4 regions of the Lysinibacillus sp. NPDC097231 genome follow, and region 1 is predicted to be linked to each of the others. Evidence: riboswitches for the same ligand, from Rfam matches in the RefSeq annotation. Region 1 holds a riboswitch; each other region holds the start of a gene.
The links. Region 1 has a riboswitch for S-adenosylmethionine ahead of ACIQXF_RS22265 (O-acetylhomoserine aminocarboxypropyltransferase/cysteine synthase family protein). Riboswitches for the same ligand answer to the same signal wherever they lie in the genome.
Positions count from the first base shown of each region.

Region 2: linked by a shared signal. The riboswitch ahead of metK (methionine adenosyltransferase) and the one ahead of ACIQXF_RS22265 (O-acetylhomoserine aminocarboxypropyltransferase/cysteine synthase family protein) in region 1 are both predicted to bind S-adenosylmethionine.
Region 3: linked by a shared signal. The riboswitch ahead of ACIQXF_RS12900 (bifunctional homocysteine S-methyltransferase/methylenetetrahydrofolate reductase) and the one ahead of ACIQXF_RS22265 (O-acetylhomoserine aminocarboxypropyltransferase/cysteine synthase family protein) in region 1 are both predicted to bind S-adenosylmethionine.
Region 4: linked by a shared signal. The riboswitch ahead of metA (homoserine O-acetyltransferase MetA) and the one ahead of ACIQXF_RS22265 (O-acetylhomoserine aminocarboxypropyltransferase/cysteine synthase family protein) in region 1 are both predicted to bind S-adenosylmethionine.

Region 1 is NZ_JBIWDH010000058.1:2,165-7,632, reverse strand. Features, by position in the region: gene ACIQXF_RS22275 (homoserine dehydrogenase) at 1-549, opposite strand, end outside; gene ACIQXF_RS22270 (hypothetical protein) at 1,122-1,508, opposite strand; gene ACIQXF_RS22265 (O-acetylhomoserine aminocarboxypropyltransferase/cysteine synthase family protein) at 1,898-3,199, opposite strand; SAM riboswitch class I at 3,316-3,429, opposite strand; gene ACIQXF_RS22260 (glycerol-3-phosphate acyltransferase) at 3,722-4,354, shown strand; gene ACIQXF_RS22255 (hypothetical protein) at 4,510-4,710, shown strand; gene scpC (succinyl-CoA:acetate CoA-transferase ScpC) at 4,770-5,468, opposite strand, start outside.
Region 2 is NZ_JBIWDH010000003.1:169,841-175,308, forward strand. Features, by position in the region: gene ACIQXF_RS04065 (alpha/beta hydrolase) at 1-698, opposite strand, end outside; gene ACIQXF_RS04070 (gamma carbonic anhydrase) at 834-1,355, shown strand; gene metK (methionine adenosyltransferase) at 1,540-2,736, opposite strand; SAM riboswitch class I at 3,209-3,327, opposite strand; gene pckA (phosphoenolpyruvate carboxykinase (ATP)) at 3,934-5,468, shown strand, end outside.
Region 3 is NZ_JBIWDH010000019.1:44,855-50,322, forward strand. Features, by position in the region: gene ACIQXF_RS12890 (protoglobin domain-containing protein) at 99-1,391, shown strand; gene hemG (protoporphyrinogen oxidase) at 1,765-3,153, shown strand; SAM riboswitch class I at 3,279-3,378, shown strand; gene ACIQXF_RS12900 (bifunctional homocysteine S-methyltransferase/methylenetetrahydrofolate reductase) at 3,469-5,316, shown strand; gene metH (methionine synthase) at 5,309-5,468, shown strand, end outside.
Region 4 is NZ_JBIWDH010000028.1:17,206-22,673, forward strand. Features, by position in the region: gene ACIQXF_RS16125 (alpha/beta fold hydrolase) at 1-255, opposite strand, end outside; gene metA (homoserine O-acetyltransferase MetA) at 891-1,826, opposite strand; SAM riboswitch class I at 2,017-2,127, opposite strand; gene ACIQXF_RS16135 (nucleotide excision repair endonuclease) at 2,332-2,703, shown strand; gene ACIQXF_RS16140 (TrmB family transcriptional regulator) at 2,808-3,590, opposite strand; gene ACIQXF_RS16145 (sulfite exporter TauE/SafE family protein) at 3,716-4,486, shown strand; gene ACIQXF_RS16150 (hypothetical protein) at 4,523-4,654, opposite strand; gene panF (sodium/pantothenate symporter) at 4,874-5,468, opposite strand, start outside.

The DNA of each region.
Region 1 (5,468 bases):
TTGTGCTTCTTTTAAAGCAGTTTCAAACGACCAACCTTGTGCACGCATCTTCGTTAAAATATAGTTACTTGTACCATTTAAAACACCTTGAATACGACTAACATCATTGACAAGTAAAATATTTTTCATCGTTTTAATAACAGGCACACCACCAGCTGTTGTTGCCTCAAAACCTACGAAAACACCGTTTGCTTTCGCAAGGTCTTGTAGCTCTAAACCTTTTTTAGCGAACATTACCTTGTTAGCTGTGATAACATGGCATTTATGTTCAACTGCACGCTTTAAATACGTAAATGCTGGCTCCTCGTTTACAATTGCTTCAAAAACAACCTGCATGCCTGGTTCTGCTAAGACCTCATCTATACTTGTAGTCATTAAATGCGCTGTCCCTGGTACACGTTCACGGCTAGCGTCTGTAACTAAAATTTTTGCTACTTCTAACTCAATTCCTAATTTATTTTTAAGCTCTTCCCGCTTTTCATTTAATATATGGTAAATTCCTTGACCTACCGTTCCAAATCCTAAAATTGCTGCCTTTATAGTTGCCATTCTTGTTATTCCCTCCAACTTACATTCCGCAGTTTCATTTAAAAGTAATACCGCCTAAGCTTAATTCCGTACAGATTTTGAATTGTTCGCAGACTGTACCACACAAATCAATTTTAACACTTCGTATTCAGATAGATATTTAGTCATGACATTTCGCACTCACCATAAAAAGATAACTATCGTAGTTTAAAGATCTGTGCAATACATACAAATTCAAATAATTCTAAATTTAACTTAAAGAAAATTGTAACGCAAATACATACATTGCACAAGAAAAATCTTTCTAGGACGGACATTTGTTTCCTCTAGACGTGCAGAAGAAATCGGTTTCATTCCTTTTATTATACGTCTTTTCAGCTGTTCTATAATATTTGAACAAATATTGACGATTCTTTCTAAAAAAATGAATGTCTTTCTTCTATTATATATGTATGTTAAAACATCCATAAAAATTGTTCTTTTGAAACATAGTAATTAAAAATTTTAAGGCATGCTAATCTACTTCTCCCCCATTAATGAAAAAGCTCATTCTCTGTAGCAGCAGAGAATGAGCTCAAATATTTGAGGGACGATTAACTAGCGTTAGTTAGCAATTGATAGCAATATTGCGTTATAGCCTGTTGTATAAGCCTTATTTCTTCTAGCTGTAAATCTGGTATTGCATACGTACGTTCAACTAATTGGAATGTGCCGTATTTTAAATAATACTCTGTCGCAGGTAGAGGAATATGACTTGCTCCATAACCTTCATATGCTTCGAAAACTTCTTTTACTGTATAGCCTTCCTCTTTGGCATAAACTTTTTCCTTATAAGCAGAATGCCCAAAGATCTGTTGCCATTTACGTTCAACTGACGCGAGTATGTTTTGAATGGACATGTTGTTCACAAAGACATGACCTTCATTTAGCTCATAAATAAGATAAGATGCAATATTTTGTGCATTATAAACATTTCCCATTTAAAACTCTCCTTTATCATCAGCTTTTTTGAAAAAGGGTAGCTGCTGGCTTGCAGCTACTCTTTTTAATATATTCAAAAGTGGGGGAGCACTTATGAAAACAAATTGGTTTGTAATTGATTAAAGGGTCAAATCAATCGAAATTGTTGCTTTTAACTATTTCTAGGTTGGTAGCCTTTCGAATATTTAACTTATTTCCTAGTATATAACAAGGATTTAAATAAGTCAATAATACTTATAAAATTACTAGGTATTATAAATAGAATACTTCTTCTAACTTATCAAATGGGATAAGCGGTTGATGCAGCAACGTTTTACGCATTACCAAATGAGGCCCTTTCGAATGAGAAAATACGTAAACGCTACGACATTTGTCCATGTAATTGTTTTTAAGCTTCTACTTTTTGTTGTGAAGCTGTAACTTGTTCAATAGCTTGTTCTAAATCTGCAATAATATCCTCTACTGCCTCTAAACCGATTGATAAGCGAATGAGCGACTCAGTTACACCAGTTTGGATTAACTCTTCAGCTGATAGTTGCTGATGTGTAGTAGATGCAGGATGAATAATTAATGATTTGGCATCACCTACATTGGCTACGTGTGAGAATAGTTTCACACTATCGATTAATTTACGCCCTGCTTCACGTCCACCTTTAATGCCAAATGTAAGCACTGAACCGAAGCCATTTCTTAAATATTTTTTAGCTAAATCATGCGTAGCAAAATCTTCTAAGCCATTATAATTTACATACTCCACAGATGGGTGGTTTCTTAAATATTCAGCTACCGCTAAAGCATTTTCGTTATGTTTAGGGATACGCAAATGAAGCGTTTCTAAACCTTGTAATAAATTAAATGCAGCATCAGCACTTAATGTTGGTCCAAAGTCGCGTAGTAATTGTACACGCAGTTTTGTAGCAAATGCAGCCGCTGCTGTGTCAATACCATATCGTAAACCGTGATAAGAAGGATCTGGCTCAGTAAAGCCTGGGAAACGTCCACGAGTCCAATCAAACTTTCCTGCGTCTACTACAACCCCACCTAAAGTTGTACCATGGCCGCCTATCCATTTTGTAGCGGAGTGAACGACAATATCTGCACCGAAGTCAATTGGTGTAGAGCCATACGGTGAGGCAAATGTGCTATCAATAATTAATGGTAAGCCGTTTTCATGTGCAATATTCGCTACTGCTTCAATGTCTAGTACCTTTAAACTTGGATTACCGTAAATTTCAGCGAACACCGCTTTTGTTTTATCAGTAATAGCTGATCGGAAATTTTCTGGATTTGTTTCATCTACAAAAATCGTTTTAATACCGTAGTTTGGTAGTGTGTTGGCGAATAAGTTATAAGTACCTCCGTATAAAGAGCTAGCTGCAACAATTTCATCCCCTGTCCCTGCAAGATTTAAAATTGAAAATGCGATAGCTGCTGCACCAGAAGAAAGTGCTACTGCTGCTGTACCGCCTTCTAATAAAGCGACGCGTTTTTCAAAAACATCTACTGTTGGGTTTGTAATGCGTGTGTAAATATTGCCAGCTTCCTCTAGGGCAAAAAGACGTTGCGCATGAGCTGTGTCTTTAAATACGAAAGCCGTTGAGCGATACACGGGTACTGTGCGAGAACCTGTTACTGGGTCTGGCTCTTGGCCACCATGTAACAGTAATGTTTCTGGTTTAAAATTTGTCATTGTATACCTCCAAATGGTTGTTTTTTTACGATGGTACCGGAGATGAGGAGGATTTTTTTAGTAGAAAACAAAAACCCTCTTCAGTAAGAAGAGGGTTGCGGTTGCAAGTTTTCCTCCCCTTATCTGCCAGATCCAAGTAAGAATCTGTAGGAATTAGCACCTTAGCAAGTTCGTCACTTACTGGTTGCCGGGCATCATAGGGCCTATCCCTCCGCCGCTCTTGATAAGAGTTATGAGATTCAATTTCCATCGTTGTTACACAGTATAAACATAGACTTTTTTTCTGTCAACACTAAAATTTTATTTTTCCGAAACTTCTGTCTGCCTTTTTACGTAATATGAATGCATAGACTATTATATTATTTATTGGTTTTCACCAAAATGTAGGTCGATTTCCATTACTACTAAGTGCTTTCCTTGGAGCGTTCAGTCTATACTCCAATCAACTTAAATTGCATAGATTTTAAAAATTTCATCTCTAACTTTTGGTGATGATTCTTTTACTTTAGAAAGGAGGATTTTATGATAAAAGCCGTTATTATTTTTCTTCTTGTTGGTTATTTAATTGGCTGTATTCACGGCTCTAAAGTAGCTCAGTTTTTATCTGGGGTAGATTTAAAAAAAACTGGCTTTGGTAATGCAGGCGCCTCCAACGCAACACTTTCCCTCGGATGGAAATACGGAATATTAGTTGCACTTATCGATATTGGTAAAGGTGTTGCAGCTATTCTCGGTTCCCATTTCTATCTAGCAGATGCAATACAATTAACAGAAGTTCAAATTTGGCTCTTTATCTATATCGTAGCTGCTGGTGTCATTTTAGGTCATAATTTCCCTTTTCATATGAACTTTAATGGCGGTAAAGGAACTGCTTCAATTATAGGCATATTACTCGCTGTTGATTGGAAAATTGGCTTATTTGCACTCATTTTATTCGTCATTTTATCTTTTACGACAAACTATTTAATTGTCGGTGTTCTGGAATATTATCTTGTTTTTTGTACAGCAACATATTTATGGATTCCCGGAATCGGCCCAACGATTATTGCTCTACTTCTTTTTGGAATAGCTATCTTTTTGCATATCGAAAATATAAAACGATTAATCAAAGGAACGGAGCCTAAAGTGACTTCTGCTTTCAAGAAAAAGGAATAATATTCGATGAGACCACATATTTTCTCGAAGCTGCCTATTATCGCTACAGATAGGGAGTATTTCACATACTAGTTTTTCACAAAAAAATAGACATATTACTTTCTAGCCAATGCTAAAAAATAATAGTCATGTCTATAGTAGAAAAGATGAAAAGTATGTCTACTTCTGAACAAGTAAAACCAAAACGCAATTTGAAGCCACTCTGGATTGGCTTAGCCTTCACTTCACTAATCGTCATTACTTTTTTACATAACAACGACGATTTACCTATAGCGGATCATTTCCCTCGGATACCTAGTCACTTTCCGGGCTTACCTGATCATTTCTCCGGAATGCTTTTAGGATTACGTTATTAACTATTAAAAGCCTTGAAGGGGCCAATACACTGTCTCCTTCAAGGCTTTAATTCTTTTATTTATTTAGATAATGCAGGGTCCTTCATGGTACCACTTTTTGCGTAATTCACATGCCATGAAAGCGCTTTTTCAAGGTCGTGTGGAGTATGGTGTCCACCTGTTGCTTCATTAGCTTCGTTAAAATACTTCCATAATTGCTCACGATATTCAGGATGTGCACAGTTATCGATAATTAGCGCAACCCGTTCTTTTGGAGCAAGTCCACGTAAGTCTGCTACGCCCTGCTCTGTTACGATTACGTCTACATCATGCTCTGTATGGTCTACATGCGATACCATTGGAACGATACTAGAGATATTTCCGCCTTTTGCATAAGATTTTGTGACGAAAATACCTAAACGTGCATTACGTGCAAAGTCTCCAGAACCGCCGATTCCATTCATCATTTTTGTGCCAGAAACATGTGTAGAATTCACATTTCCATAAATATCTACTTCAAGCGCCGTATTCACAGAAATTAACCCGAGTCGGCGAATAATTTCTGGTTGATTAGAAATTTCTTGTGGACGTAATACTAATTTATCCGCGTATTTTTCAAAATTACCATAAACTTGGTTTCCAACTTCCTCGGAAAGGGTAATAGAAGTAGCAGATGCGAAGTTTACCTTTCCTGCATCAATTAATTCAAATACCGCATCTTGTAGTACTTCTGAATATACTTCTAAGTTCTCAAACTCAGAATCTTTAAAACCTAATAA
Region 2 (5,468 bases), on a different contig from region 1:
GACCATTCTTTGAATTGAAACTCCGTAAATTCCTGCTGATGAAGCCAATTTCGGGTCTGTTTAGTTTCGGTAATACTATCCTTTTCAGCTGTCATCACTAGCATAGGTACATTAGGAAATTCATCCTTAGACATTAACACTAAATTACGCATCATCTGCTGTAGCTCTCGATACCACTTCACTGAAACAACAGACATAAAAGGAAATTCATCCTTCATCTCATTTCTACCTTCTACACTACGTGTTAATTTTTCAAACGTAATTTCATGTGTCATTTTAACATTCGCTGTTAAAGCACTTAAACTTGTTAAAGCATTAGATAGTTTGCCTGGCAATAGCTTCAAATGTAGCCAAGGTGACGTTAATATAATGCCTGCACATTCATATTTTTTCTTATGCATGGTGTGTAATAATAATGTTGCACCAAGCCCATGACCAATTAAAAAAACCGGTAAATTATATGAACACGCATTCTCAACTAAATGCCTTGTATATTTATTGTATTCTTTAAAATCTTCATCATGGACACGTGAAAACTTTGCATTTACACCATGATTAGGTAAATCCCCCATGACTATGTGGAAGCCTTCCATTCTAAGTTTTTCTATAAGCCATGCATACCAGCGGTGGTTTTCATACGCACCATGAAGAATCGCCACCACAGCCTTCGCTTGTCCATCAGCTTCCCATTTCCACATTCACATAGTCCTCCTAAAAAATAATTACACATTGATTATATCGAAATATTTAGCTCAATTTATATTTTATATTTCCATAAAGTTGCGTATTTGATACGATTATATTACATCATAGAAAGAAAAGAGGCGATCCTTATGATCTATCCATTTAAAGGTAAAATGCCCAAGATCGATCCATCTGTTTTTATTGCCGATTATGCTACCGTTACTGGTGACGTTACAATAGGTGCTGAAACAACAATCTGGTTTAACACAGTTATTCGGGGCGATGTATCACCAACTATTATCGGCAAACGCGTAAGTATTCAAGACCTTTGTTGTTTACACCAAAGTCCTAAATATCCACTTATTATTGAGGATGAAGTAACAGTTGGTCATCAAGTAACTTTACATAGTTGTACGATTCGTAAAAATGCCTTAATAGGTATGGGCTCGATAGTATTAGACGGAGCAGAGATTGGAGAGGGTGCATTTATTGGAGCTGGTAGTCTCGTGCCTCCAGGCAAAGTCATTCCCCCGAATAGCTTAGCGTTAGGTCGTCCAGCAAAAGTTGTACGTGAATTAAATGCTGAAGATATAGAAGATATGGAACGTATCGTACGTGAATACGCTGAAAAAGGACAATACTATAAATCTCTTCAAACAAAAGATAAATAGCTATTTCAATTAATTGAAGCAAGCCCCATGTCTTCTCAGACATCCGTAAGAACGGACTAACTACAGATTAGGAGCTATTTTTTCGGTAAAAACAGCGAAAGGGGCTATTAGAAACACCCAGCCCCTTTCTGAATTATTTACTTTAATATAATTTAACAGCTACAACAGTATCTTCGCAGCTAATTTATAATCCTGCTTTTTCTCTTAATGCAACAGCTTTGTCTGTTTGTTCCCAAGGTACATTTAAATCGGTACGACCGAAGTGACCATATGCTGCAGTTTGCTTATAAATTGGGCGACGAAGGTCAAGCATTTTAATAATCCCTGCAGGACGTAAATCAAATAGCTCACGCACCCATTCTACAATTTCACTTTCCTTAACTTTTCCTGTACCAAATGTATCAACAGCAATAGATACTGGTTGAGCAACACCAATTGCATAAGCTAATTGTACTTCTACTCGTTCTGCTAAGCCTGCTGCCACAATATTTTTCGCTACATAGCGTGCTGCATACGCCGCTGAACGGTCTACCTTAGTTGCATCCTTCCCAGAGAAAGCACCGCCACCGTGACGTGCATAGCCACCGTATGTATCAACGATGATTTTACGTCCAGTTAGACCAGCATCCCCTTTTGGACCTCCGATTACGAAACGGCCAGTTGGGTTGATGAAATATTTAGTATCAGCATCTAGTAATTCACTTGGAACAACTGGTGCAATAACAAATTCTTTTAAATCTGCTTGAATTTGTTCAAGTGTCGCTTCTTCATCATGCTGTGTTGAAATAACAATCGTATCTACGCGCACAGGTACATTATTTTCATCATATTCAATCGTTACTTGTGTTTTGCCATCTGGACGTAAATATGCAAGTTCACCGGATTTACGTACTTCAGTTAAACGACGAGACAATTTATGCGCTAAACTAATTGGTAATGGCATAAGTTCAGGCGTTTCGTTACATGCATAGCCAAACATTAAGCCCTGGTCCCCTGCGCCAATCGCTTCAATATCAGCGTCTGTCATAGAGCCTTCACGCGCCTCTAAAGCTTGGTCAACACCTTGTGCAATATCAGGCGATTGTTCGCCAATAGCAACAAGTACTGCTAAGTTTTCAGCATCAAAGCCATATTTTCCTCGTGTATAACCGATTTCAGCTACAGTATCACGAACGATACCTTTAATATCTACATAAGTAGAAGTAGTAATTTCTCCTGCTACTAAAACTAAGCCTGTAGTTACTGTTGTTTCACACGCTACACGTGCATTTGGATCTTCTGCTAAAATAGCATCTAAAATTGCATCCGAGATTTGGTCACAAATTTTGTCTGGATGTCCTTCTGTTACACTCTCTGATGTAAAGAGTCGACGGTTTGTCATTTGGTTTTCCTCCTATTACTCTTACAAATAGTATTTGCGAATACGGTACTCATTACCCATGTCTAGTCCGCTCCTAAGGATTGAACTCTCGAGCCGTTGTTGTTGCTGTCGCTACGTTTACACTACGCTTTCGCACAGAAAACACTTGTTGCTGTCGCTACGTTTACACTACGCTTTCGCACAGAAAACACTTGTTGCTGTCGCTACGTTTGCACTACGCTTTCGCACAGAAAACACTTGTTGCTGTCGCTACGTTTGCACTACGCTTTCGCACAGAAAACACTTGTTGCTGTCGTTTCACTTTCGCCAAATGATCAGCTGCTCTTTTAACACGAGATTTTCGAAAGATCCGTCATTATAATAAGGAAAGAACTACATATACTTACCTTTAGATTCGTTTTTAACAATAAAAAAATCCTTTTCTCACGCTTACTTAACATGAGGAAAGGAATAATGACTTCGTAACCTTTCACTCTTATCGTTCAAGGGGGGTTCCCTTGCATCAGGTTGGCACCAACGCATGTCGTGAAATAGTTCATGCAGGTTGCCGGGTTTCACAGGGCCTGACCCTCCACCAGCTCGGGATAAGAGTATCCGTTCAATATCTCATATTACGTAAAAGGTTGAACGTTGTCAAATATTTTATGTTGATTTTGTTGGGAATCAAAGTGTTCGTTGAACATATTGCACTACACTTGGTCTTTTCTGTAAATTGAAGAAAAATAATCCCTACTATATACCTCACATCATGTGTTACCATATGTGTGACCCTATATCTACATCCAGCGAGTGTTTTGTAGCGAAAGAGCAACGTCAGCTACGGAAGACTGCCATCTCTACATGTGGTGGATGAATATGGTTGAAGCCCCTTTCCAGTTGGTGACAAGCTCCAACTAATAACAAAATCCCAGGCTAAAAACTTCACATCCTGTGCGAACCTCATATTGGCCAAAAGCTTCCAAACACAATTCAGCTGTGGCGAAAGTGATTCTGTAATCACTCGATTATAAATAGGGTAAAAATGTCTAAAAACAAATGAATTTACTTTTTGTCGTTTTCTTGAAAAGTCATAAAATCTCAAAAATAATTTCTGAATTAGTATAGATTATTTAAGCAATTGTGTTATACTATTTTTGAAATTAAGAAAATCTCCCTCAAGCTCAAGGGAATACTATAAAAAAGGATGGTATTTAATCGATGAATTCAGTAGAAATTGCAAACGAACTGAAGGAATTATTAAGCGGCGGTAACATTAATGTTCAACTTTCAGTACCACAATTAGCTGAAAAAGCTACATCTCGTGGTGAAGCTATGTTAACAGTAGATGGTGCAGTTCGTGCAGAAACTGGCAAATACACTGGTCGTTCACCTAAAGATAAATATACGGTAGAAGAAGAAGGCTCAAAAGATCAAATTGACTGGGGAAAAGTAAACCAACCAATTTCTTCTGAAGTGTTCGATAACTTATATGTTAAAGTAGTAAAATATTTAAAAGAACGTGACGAGTTATTCGTATTCAAAGGCTTTGCTGGTGCTGACAAAGATTCACAATTAAGCATCCAAGTAATCAATGAATACGCTTGGCACAATCTTTTCGCTCATCAATTATTTATCCGTCCAACTGAAGAAGAGTTAGCTTCTCATGTTGCTGACTTCACAGTTATCTCAGCTCCTAACTTTAAAGCAGACCCTGCTGTTGATGGTACAGCTTCTGAAACATTCATCATTGTATCGCTTGAAAAGAAAATCATCCTAATTGGTGGTACTGAATATGCTGGTGAAATAAAAAAATCTATTTTCGGTATTATGAACTACTTATTACCACAACAAGGTATTCTTTCAATGCACTGCTCAGCAAACGTTGGTGAAGCTGGTGATGTTGCATTATTCTTCGGCTTATCTGGTACTGGTAAAACTACTTTATCAGCTGACCCTGACCGTAAGCTTATCGGTGACGATGAACACGGTTGGTCTGATAATGGTGTATTCAACATCGAGGGTGGATGCTATGCAAAAACAATTAACCTTTCTGCTGAAAAAGAACCAGAAATCTATAACGCAATCCGCTTCGGTTCTGTTTTAGAAAACGTTGCTGTTGATCCAGAAACTCGTGTTTGTGACTATGACGATGGTTCATTAACAGAAAATACACGTGTAGCTTATCCAATCCAATACATCGAAAATATTGTTGATCCATCTGTTGCAGGTCACCCAAAAACAATCATCTTCTTAACAGCTGATGCATTTGGCGTATTACCTCCAATCAGTAAATTAACAAAAGAGCAAGCGATGTACCACTTCCTAAGCGGGTTCACATCTAAACTTGCTGGTACAGAACGTGGTGTAACAGAGCCAGAACCAGTATTCTCTACTTGCTTTGGTTCTCCATTCCTTCCACTGCCAGCAACTGTATATGCTGAAATGCTAGGTCAAAAAATTGACGAGCACGGTGCACAAGTATACCTAGTGAACACTGGTTGGACTGGCGGCGAATATGGTACTGGTAGCCGTATGAAGCTTTCTTACACTCGTACAATGGTACGTGCTGCAATTGATGGTAAATTAAAGGATGCTGAAACAATTCAAGATTCAGTATTTGGTTTACACATTCCAACAACTGTTGAAGGTGTACCATCAGAAGTACTTAACCCTCGCGATGCATGGGCAGACAAAGCTGCTTATGATGCAAAAGCTGCTGAACTTGCTGGTCTATTCAACGAGAACTTCAAGAA
Region 3 (5,468 bases), on a different contig from region 1:
TTCGTTATATTATTTTTTTGTAATATTATCAAAAAAGAAGGCATATTTTGTAAAGGGAATTAGGTTTTTCTAAAAGTACACGTCATGAAAGAGGGAAAATGGTGATTTTTCAAAAACAAAGAAAGACAACGGCGTTGGATTTACACCAATACAGTGTAAAAATGGATGTGCCTAATCGCCAGTCAATGATAAAGCAAATAGAGATGCTAAATTTGACAAAGCGGGATTTACAATATTTAAAAGCTTTCCAGCCATTTGTTGTGGATCAAATTGACAACATTGTTGACCGGTTTTACACAATGGTTGAGACCGAAGATGATTTGGTGGCTATTATTAATAGCCATAGTTCTGTCGAAAAACTGAAAATCACATTACGTCGTCATATTATTGAAATGTTTAATGGTACAATTGATGAAGAATTTTATCAGAGACGAACTATTATTGCAAAGGTACATGTACACATCGGCCTAAGTACTCAGTGGTATATTTGTGCTTTCCAAGAGTTATCGATCTCATTTATTGACTTAGTGGAGAGGCATATAGCTCACCCAGAGGATCAGTTCAATACAATTCGAGCCATTTCTAAAATTTCAAATTTCGAGCAACAGTTAGTTTTAGAAGCATTTGAAAATACAGTTGAACAGCTCAAGGAAAATATGGAACGAAAAAAAGAAGCGATAGAGAACAAAATCGTAGAGTCTTCAGAAGGTCTTGCCACAATTTCTCAGGAAACGAATAGCTCATTTCATCGCTTAAGTAAGCAATCAGAGGAAATTAAACAATTAGCCAAAAAATCCCTTCAGGTATCGACGGTTGCCGAGAGTCAGGCGTTAGAAGGTCGTGAGCGATTAAAGAGTCAATCACAAAATATGGGTAATATTATTTTGTCGCTTAATGATATAACAGAAAATATGGGACAGTTGAGCGAAATGTCAAAGGAAATGGAATCGATTATGAGTGTTGTCACGAATATTGCCAACCAAACAAACTTGTTAGCGTTAAATGCAGCTATAGAAGCGGCTCGTGCTGGAGAAGCGGGCAAAGGCTTTAGTGTTGTTGCAGATGAAGTTCGTAAATTATCGATTCAAACAAAAGAATCAGTTACCTCTGTAGCGATGTTATTACAAAAAACGAATGAGCGAACAGATAAACTTGCTTGCTCGATTAGTAATATTAAAGAAGAGGTCACATCTGGCGAGGAAAATATGGCGCAGACGGAAGGACAATTTACCAAAATATTAGACTCTATGACAGAAGCTAAAGGTCAAAATGATTGTATGGAAAAAGAAATACTAGCGATAGCAGAAATTCTCAAAGAGTTAGGTCTTGCCTTTGATGAAGTAACAAATTCTGCTGAAAAATTGGCTAATGTTGCACAAAATTTAAATTAAATAACAGTAAAAATTCAAGTCATGCATTAATGGCAGCATCACGCATTCAAGCACAAAAAACACTATATTAACTATTAATATGTGGATAGAATTAGAATAGATGGGTGAGTGTTCGTATTAGTTAACATAAAGCCTCTAAGGGAAATCAAGCATTTTGAAGATGATCGTGTTGCATAATACAATTTGTAGGAAATCACGTAAATACATTAATTGTTGATTTTCTATAATCGAGATCATATTTGGTTATAAAAATGGAGCTATCCAAATTGTTGGATGGCTCCATTTTTGCTAAATTTGTAAAGGGTTTAGCGTAATTTTCAATAAAAAAAGTTTATACTGAAGAAAGAGAAATAAAAAATAGGGGCGGTATAATATGAAAACAGTTGTTGTATTAGGTGGCGGAATTACAGGATTGTGTACAATGCATTATTTACAACGTCAGGTTCGGGAGAAGAAATTAAATGTAAAGCTTGTGCTTATCGAAAAAAATACATACTTAGGTGGCAAGCTACATTCGGCATACGAGCAAGGTTTCGTCCTAGAGACAGGAGCAGATTCTATTGTAGCCCGTCATAAAGGTGTAATGGAGTTAGTTGAGGAACTTAATTTTGAACAAAATCTTGTTTACAACGAAACTGGTATTTCGTATATTTACACAAATAATGAGTTGCATGCTATCCCGTCAGACTCTACGTTCGGTATTCCAATGAGCTTACAATCTCTAGAGCAAAGCACACTTGTTTCACAAGAGGGGAAAAAAGCAGCATTAAAAGATTTAACAATGCCTAATGAAGGCTTTACAAAGGAAAGTTCAATTGGCGAATTTTTAACCTATTATTTAGGTGAGGAGCTTGTTCAAAACCAAATCGCACCAGTACTTGCAGGGGTATATTCGGGGGATTTAAGTCAGCTTTCGATTGCTTCCACTTTACCGTATTTAATCGATTACAAAAATGATTATGGCAGTATTATTAAAGGTTTTGATGCAAACCGTGAGCAATTTGTGAAAGCTGCTAATAAGAAATTTATTTCCTTTAAAAATGGTTTATCGTCGTTAATTGAACGACTTGAAGAAACATTGACGGATGTAGACATTATTAAAGGAGTCGCTACAACGAATGTTAAAAAACAGGACAATCAATACATTGTTACATTAGCAAACGGTATGGTGATTGAGGCAAATCATGTTGTGATGGCACTTCCTAATGAAGCTGTACAAAGCTTATTACAGGATGATTTATTGAGTCGCTATTTTGAACAGTTCAATACAGCATCTGCCATTACGATCTATTTAGGATTTGATGTACCTGATAGTAGATTGCCAGTAGATGGAACTGGCTTTATAGTGTCACATAATTCTGATGTTACGTGTAATGCGGCGACGTGGACAAGCCGCAAGTGGAAGCATACATCTGCAGAAGGAAAATTGCTTGTGCGACTTTTTTATAAGAGCATTAACCCAGCGTACGAAGAATTACGTATGATGACAGATGAAGAGTTAGCAGCAGTTGCCCTTGAAGACGTTAGAAAAAGCTTGGGGATTGAAGAAAAACCAAGTGCTGTCAATGTGACAAAATGGATCGATCAAATGCCTAAATATGACCTGGCTCATCGTGAGGCATTACAAGGTTTATTGCACGAGCTAGAGAAAAACTATCCAAATCTATCAATAGCGGGATGCTCTTATTTTGGAGTAGGCATCGGAGCTTGTATTCAAAATGGTAAAAAAATTGGTGAGGAACTAGCAGAAAAACTATCATAATTGTTTGATCTAAATCAAAATCTGATATTTTTCGTATAAAATATCCTTTGTTAAGTGAAATAGTCTTGACTCAATCGTTCGTAAACGATATGATTCTTTTAATTATTTAAAAAATTCATACTAAATTCTTATCAAGAGAAGCTGAGGGACTGGCCCTGTGAAGCTTCAGCAACCAACTTTTTGTCAGGTGCTAAATCCAGAAGACCATTGTGTCGAAGATGAGAAGGAAAAACAATTACGTAACGTAAAAGCCTTCTTTTTTTGTGAAAGAAGGCTTTTTTATATTTTAGAAATAAGGGAAGAGAGGCTAGTTTTATGGGATTGCTTGAAAAGTTGAAAACGCATGTTCTTACAGCAGATGGTGCAATTGGTACGGTATTATACGGCTACGGCTTGGAGTACTGTCATGAGGAAATGAATGTTCAGAGACCTGAATTAATTGAAAAGATTCATAGAGAATATATTGCTGCTGGTGCCGACATTATTCAAACGAACACTTATGGAGCTAATGCCATAAAATTAGCTCGCTATGGATTGGAATCACGTGTGCAACAATTTAATGAAGCGGCTATGACAATTGCAAAGCGAGCAGCCGCAGATGGCGGACAATTTGTCTTGGGTACTATTGGGGGAATCCGTGGTATTCGAAAGAGTGACGCAACATTAGAAGAAATTTTAGCAGCTGCTGAAGAACAAGCAAGTGTTTTACTTGCAGGGAATCCGGACGGACTTTTACTTGAAACATATTATGATTTTGAAGAGCTGACAGCAACAATATCGATGCTACGCGCTAAAACGACATTACCGATCATTGCTCAAGTTTCTATGCACGAGCCAGGAATTTTGCAAAATGGCATGAGTTTAAATAATGCTTTACATGAACTTGAAGCGCTAGGAGCTGATGTCGTAGGTGTTAATTGTCGTTTAGGTCCACACCATACGATTCAAGCATTTGAAGGTGTAGAGCTTCCTGAAAAGGCATTTATGTCAGCCTATCCGAATGCATCTCTTCTTGATTTGGAAGATGGTCGCGTTGTTTATGAGTCAGAAGCGGATTATTTTGGCCGAGCAGCAATAGCACTTCGTAATCAAGGGGTACGTTTAATTGGTGGTTGCTGTGGTACGACACCAAAGCATATTGCCGCAGTGAAAAAGTACTTAGAGGAGCTATCTCCAGTAGAAGAAAAATATGCGAAGCCAGAAAAGATAGAAGTTGTTCGTGAGGCAGAGCCACCAAATTACGAGCCACTACATGTAAAAGTAAAACGTGAACGCTCAGTTATAGTGGAGCTAGATACACCAAGACATTTAGAAATTGAAGGTTTTATTGAAGGTGCAAAAAAATTATATGAAGCAGGCGCAGATGTAGTCATGATGGCAGATAATTCGCTTGCATCGCCAAGAATCAGTAATGTTGCTATGGGGGCACTATTGAAAGAAACACATGCAGTTCGCCCGTTAACACATATTACATGTCGAGATCGCAATTTAATTGGTCTTCAATCACATTTAATGGGATTAAATGCACTGGGAATTCATGATATTTTAGCTGTTACTGGAGATCCAACGAAGGTAGGAGACTTCCCAGGAGCGACTAGCGTTTATGACGTGTCTTCAATGGAGCTAATCCAATTAATAAAACAGTTAAATGAAGGTGTATCGTTTTCAGGGAAACCACTTCGTAAAAAAGCGAATTTCTCTGTAGCCGCTGCATTTAATCCGAATGTACGTGTATTAGATCGTGCTGTGTCTCGATTAGAAAAGAAAATTGAGCATGGGGCAGACTATTTTATTTCACAGCCTGTCTATACAAAGGAAAAAATCGTGGAGATTTACGAGGCAACTAAGCATTTAGAAGCACCGATTTATATAGGCATTATGCCAGTAACGAGCTATAAAAGCGCGGAATTCTTACATCATGAAGTACCAGGAATTAAACTATCTGATGATGCGTTAGCGCGTATGAGCGCTTGTGGTGATGATAAGGAGCGCGCAACACAAGAAGGAATTGCAATTGCAAAGGAACTAGTAGAGGTAGCAGCGGAATATTTCAATGGTATTTACCTCATTACGCCGTTTTTACGCTATGACATGACACTAGAGTTAATGAAATTTATTGAGCAATTGGATGAACAGAAAAAAGGGGTAAGTATAAATGGCTAAGCATTTGATAGAAGAGCAACTAGAGAAACGAATTTTAATTCTTGATGGCGCAATGGGAACGATGCTACAAAATGAAAATTTATCGCCAGAGGATTTTGGTGGTGATGAATATGATGGCTGTAATGAAAATCTTGTGCTAACTAGACCAGATG
Region 4 (5,468 bases), on a different contig from region 1:
ATCAATCAAGGCTAAAATATCCTGAGTATGTAACTCTATTCCAGTATTTTCTGAAGCCGGTCCACTATTGCCACGGCCTTTTAAATCCACTGAGATAAAACGATATTCACCTTTTAATAGCTCCGCATAATAATGCATTTGCAGATGATTCCCAGTCAATCCATGTACCGCTAAAATAGTACCTTTCTCACCTGGGTAATCTGCAAAATGTAATTCACTGCCATTAATATTCATTGTTTGGTACTTCACTGCCATCATCCTCCATGTAAAAGTTAAAGCTAGTTTTACACCCTAAATAAAAAATAGTCAAATTTTTTTCTTTTTTCAGATTCATATAATTTCTATAATTGGTTTTTTTATCTCAAAAATAATTATTTAAATATAATAAAATTAACCCCTCGAATTACCAAAATATAAGATACACTATTTGAAAAGGCGAAGATAAGGTCATAATGAAAAGAAAAATATTTATTTTATTTGAAATGTATCAGTATTTATTAAATCTGCATCGTTAGCTTAAGATTTGTTCCCAATATCTTTGGTAAAAAAGCCTAATCGGTTATTTATGAATATGGCCCTAGTGCTGAAAAAGGCACAATTCATCTTCAAGAATTGCGCCCGATTGTTGTTCATCCTGCCTCAAAAAATTTCTAATTCTTTTTGCAAATCACTTCACTTGCTTATTTTTCACATCCTGCATTCCAACGCATACATTTAGTCATTGACTTTTTCCTTACAAAAGAAAAAACACCCAATGTAAGCGAGCAGACTAGTCCAATTTTGAAATGGATAGTTAGAACACTTACATAGAGTGTTTTAAGTACATCTATATAGATGGTTGAGGTTATGAAAGAAATTTAATGACGTTTTTTATTTGCTATTGAACTGAATTAAATATGATATTCAATCTCGTCAACGAAATCCCATTCATATGGTGTTTCTTGGTAAACATAGTAATTCAACCAGTTTGAGAATAATAAATGTGTGTGGGCACGCCACGTATTCATCGGTTCTATTGTTGGATCATCATTTGGGAAATAATTGACAGGCACTGCGATATCTAATCCTTTCGCAACATCTCGGCTGTATTCATCTGCTAATGTTGTCGCATCATATTCCAGATGGCCTGTAATCATAATGTTCTTATTATCCTTTGATTGCACAATGAAAACACCAGCATCCTCAGAATAAGATAGTAAACGCAAATCTGGATGGTTTCGTACTTCTTCAATAGAAACAGATGTATAACGTGAATGTGGTGCTGTAAATAAATCACTAAATCCACGTACTAAATCTACTGTTAAATCCGTGATGACATGAGAATAAACACCCGAGCATTTAGCAGATAACTCAATTTTTCCAATACCATAATGATGAAATAATGCTGCTTGTGCACCCCAACATATATGAAGGACCGATGTTACGTTTGTCTTGGACCAATCCATAATTTCTGAAATTTCCTGCCAATAGTTCACTTCTTCAAAGGCCATTTTTTCTACTGGTGCACCCGTAATAATCATACCATCATAACGGCGATGACGAATTTGATTGAAGGTCGTGTAAAATAGCTGTAAATGTGATTTACTGACATTTTTTGATTCGTGTGTAGCTGTATTTAGAAATGTAATATTCACTTGTAACGGTGTATTACCTAGTAAACGTAGTAATTGTAGCTCTGTTTTTTCTTTTTCCGGCATTAAATTTAAAATTAATATATTTAACGGACGAATTTGTTGAGTTTTTGCTCTATCCTCTTCCATGACGAAGATTTTTTCCTCACGTAAATGTTCTCCAGCAGGTAAGTTTTTCGGAATATTAATTGGCATTTTGCTTTCCCCTCTCTTTTGGTTCTCTCTTTAAGATCATTTAGTGTCTCAGTGGTAATGCACGTGTCTTCGTGCAAAGTTCAATAAGGCTTTCCTGAATTATCAGTCTCACCATCATAAATAGTAAGTAAATTAAAAAATCCCCCTCATTCCATATGAGATAGAATGAGAAGGATTTTAACCACGTTCACTCTTATCTCTCAAAGGAAAAATCCTTTGCTGGAATTAGCACCTTTCTAACTAATGTTAGAGGTTGCTGAAGCGTCGTAGGGCCAAATCCCTCAGCTTCTCTTGATAAGATTATTTAATTAAAAAGAATTGTAACATGAACAATTAAGAATATCAATAATACATAGAATATTTTGTCATTACCATGCATGGCATTCTGTCATTTGTTCAACACTAATCTATGGAACAAACCTTGTTTACCTCATGAAATCTTATGGTAAACGTGCTGTAATTATGTTAACATATACCTTTAGTAACAGAGAGGAACGTGAATAGTTTGATTAAAATTGAATTTCCCAAACCAGATGTAGTCATTCGCCAACGCGAACAAGATGTAAAACCAGGTGACGTACCAATCACACCGTACTTTGGTTTTATTGATTTCCATAAAATCACACGTGAAAAAGGCGGCATTTTCTTATTCTATAATGAAAAGAACGAACTTTTATTTGTTGGTAAAGCCCGTAAAATTCGTCAACGCATTAAAAAACACTTTGAAGACAATGTGTCACCGATGAAAAATCATCGTGATGAAATTTTCAAAATTGAAGTGTATGAAGTAGAAGATGCAATGGAACGTGAAATTTACGAAACGTATGCGATTAATGTTTTCCGCTCCAAGTACAATGTCGATAAAGTATTTTATTAAGAATACTGTGCCTGTTTCATAATAAATAAGAATCTGCTGGCTATCTGTAAAATAGGTGTTAACCTACTTGTACAGAGCCTTGCAGATTCTTTTTTTGAATACCGTCATTCTAAAAAGAAAGCTTTCCGTTCTTTTGCAATCCAGTCCTCGAGCTCATGATCATCGCGCTTTACTAATCGATTGATCAGGACGTCATGCCAAATATAATCCTCTAATAAATAAATATGGACAGGATCATTGGTGATAAAAGCTATTTCTTGATTAGACGGTGAATGACCATAAATCATTTCTTGACCATCTATCGATAAAATAAACCAATGGGGTGTAGAAGTTTTTCTCGTATAGTGGGTGGCACGGTGTCTGTCTATAGAAGCTAGATGCTCCTCCACATACAATGTAATGCCATGTACCGGAACATGCTTGGCCACCCCTTGGATCTCTTCTCGCAATACATCATACATATCTTCCCACATGGATAGCATGACTTTCTTCTCCGCTTTTTGTAATAATGACTGACAATAATTGACGATCGTCTCTTTCCCTTTAAGCATTAACACTTTATGTTCCGTTTCCTGCTCTTTTGTTTCTAATTTTTCTAAATGATCACTGATTGACGTAAAATTTGATTGCCAACGTTGCTGAATTTGTTGTAAAAACATCGCTACTGGAATGGAAGAATAAGTCGTTTGATCAGCCGCTTCTTCTTTCAGTACTAACCCTTTTTCAACGAGTACATTCAATATGTCATAGATTCTGGCGCGTGGAATACCAGAGTTTTTACTGACTTGATAGGCACTAACATGACTATTTTGAACGAGTGCTGTATAGGCCTTAGCTTCATATTCAGTAAATCCCAGTTCTTTTAATTGGGCGATTAATGTATCCATCCAATCCCTCCATTTCCTTTATTATAGAATAATGTAAAGAAGATAACCAACGAAAAAAGTTAGTCTTTACAGCGCTCCGAATTTTAGTTACTATTTCAGTAGTAACTATCTAAAGAGGTGTAAACATGCTATTTGATTTGGATTTAAATGTAGTAATATTATTAATTTCATTTGGGTTTCTTGCTGCCTTTGTAGACGCAGTTGTTGGAGGGGGTGGCTTAATTGGATTACCTGTTTTGATGTTTGCTGGTTTAAATCCAGCGGCAGCAGTGGCGACTAATAAGCTTGCAGGTACTATGGGCTCTTTAACATCCACCATCTCCTTTTATCGATCTGGCCAGCTAGAAATTCGTTCTGTTCTCAAATACTTTCCACTGGCCTTTGTGGGATCACTTTTTGGGGCTTGGACTGTGCATTTAATCAATCCTGAATTATTAAAACCACTCATGCTCATAATGCTTGCTGCGGTTGCAATCTATACAATCTTTAAAAAAGATTGGGGATCGGTATCTGCTGTCAAAAATTTATCGACTTCCCGTTTAATTTTGTTCATGTTTTTGATATTTAGTATTGGCTTTTATGATGGGTTTCTCGGTCCTGGAACTGGTTCATTTTTAATCTTTAGCTTTTTGTTAGTCGGCTTTGATTTTTTAAAAGCAGCAGGAAATGCCAAATTTTTAAATTTAGCAAGCAATGTTGCAGCTCTTTCGATGTTCGCCTACTTAGGTCACATTCAATATGTCTATGGCTTACTAATGGGGGTAGCTCAAATTGGCGGTGCCCTACTAGGGTCACGTGTGGCGATTAAAAAAGGAAGCGGCTTTGTTAGAGTTTTGTTTATCATCGTTACTATTACGTTGTTAACGAAAAATACGTATGATTACATCGTTCATTAATGAATGGACATTTAAAAACGCCGTAGATTTTTAACTCTACGGCTTGTTAGCTTGTCGACAAACTTTGGCGTCCAATTCCTTTAATTCGGAGAAGCTATCTGTCGCTTCAGTGATTCTATCCGTCGTTTCGGTAGTTCTTTCCGTCACTTTGGATGGTCTTTCCGTCACTTCAAATTCTATCCTTCGCTTCAGAGGTTCTTTCCGTCGTTTCAGTAATTCTTTCCGTCAATTTAGATGGTCTTTCCATCACTTCAAATTCTATCCGTCGTTTCAGTAGTTCTTTCCGTCACTTCAGTAGTTCTATCCATCATTTCGGTGATTCTATCCATCTCTTATTATCTACAATTGAAACGCCGTAGATATTCTATTTCTACGGCGTTTTCTTAGTTAGATAAATAATTTTTCTTCTTTAAATTTATGACTCGTTACTAAGCTCACAATAACAAAAATGAAAAAGGATGCAACAATTGGAATGGTTACTGTATGCATACCAAAGACGGACGGATAAAAACGATCAATAACAATATATAAAGTCATCCCCGAAATCATCGACGTAATGGCACCATATTTATTGGCCTTTTTCCAATAGAGCCCTAATACAACAGTCCAAATAAAGACTGCCTCAAGGCCACCAAAAGCAAATAGATTAAGCCATACTAATAAGTCTGGTGGATTTAGTGCAAAGATGATCACTGCTAAGCCAATAACTGTTGTGACAATAAAGCTTGCACGCTTAATTTCCGTTTCATTAGCTGTTGGCTTGATATAGTTTAAATAAATATCTTTCACAACAGTGGAGCTAACGAGCATAAGAAGCGCGTTAACTGTAGACATTGTCGCTGCCATTGGTGCAGCTAAGACAATACCAGCTAAAAATGGTGGCAAAACCTTCAATGTCAGAAGTGGCATTACTTTATCTCCAATTTCAATCCCTGGTATCACTGGACGTGCTAAGACACCAATTAAATGCATACCAAACATA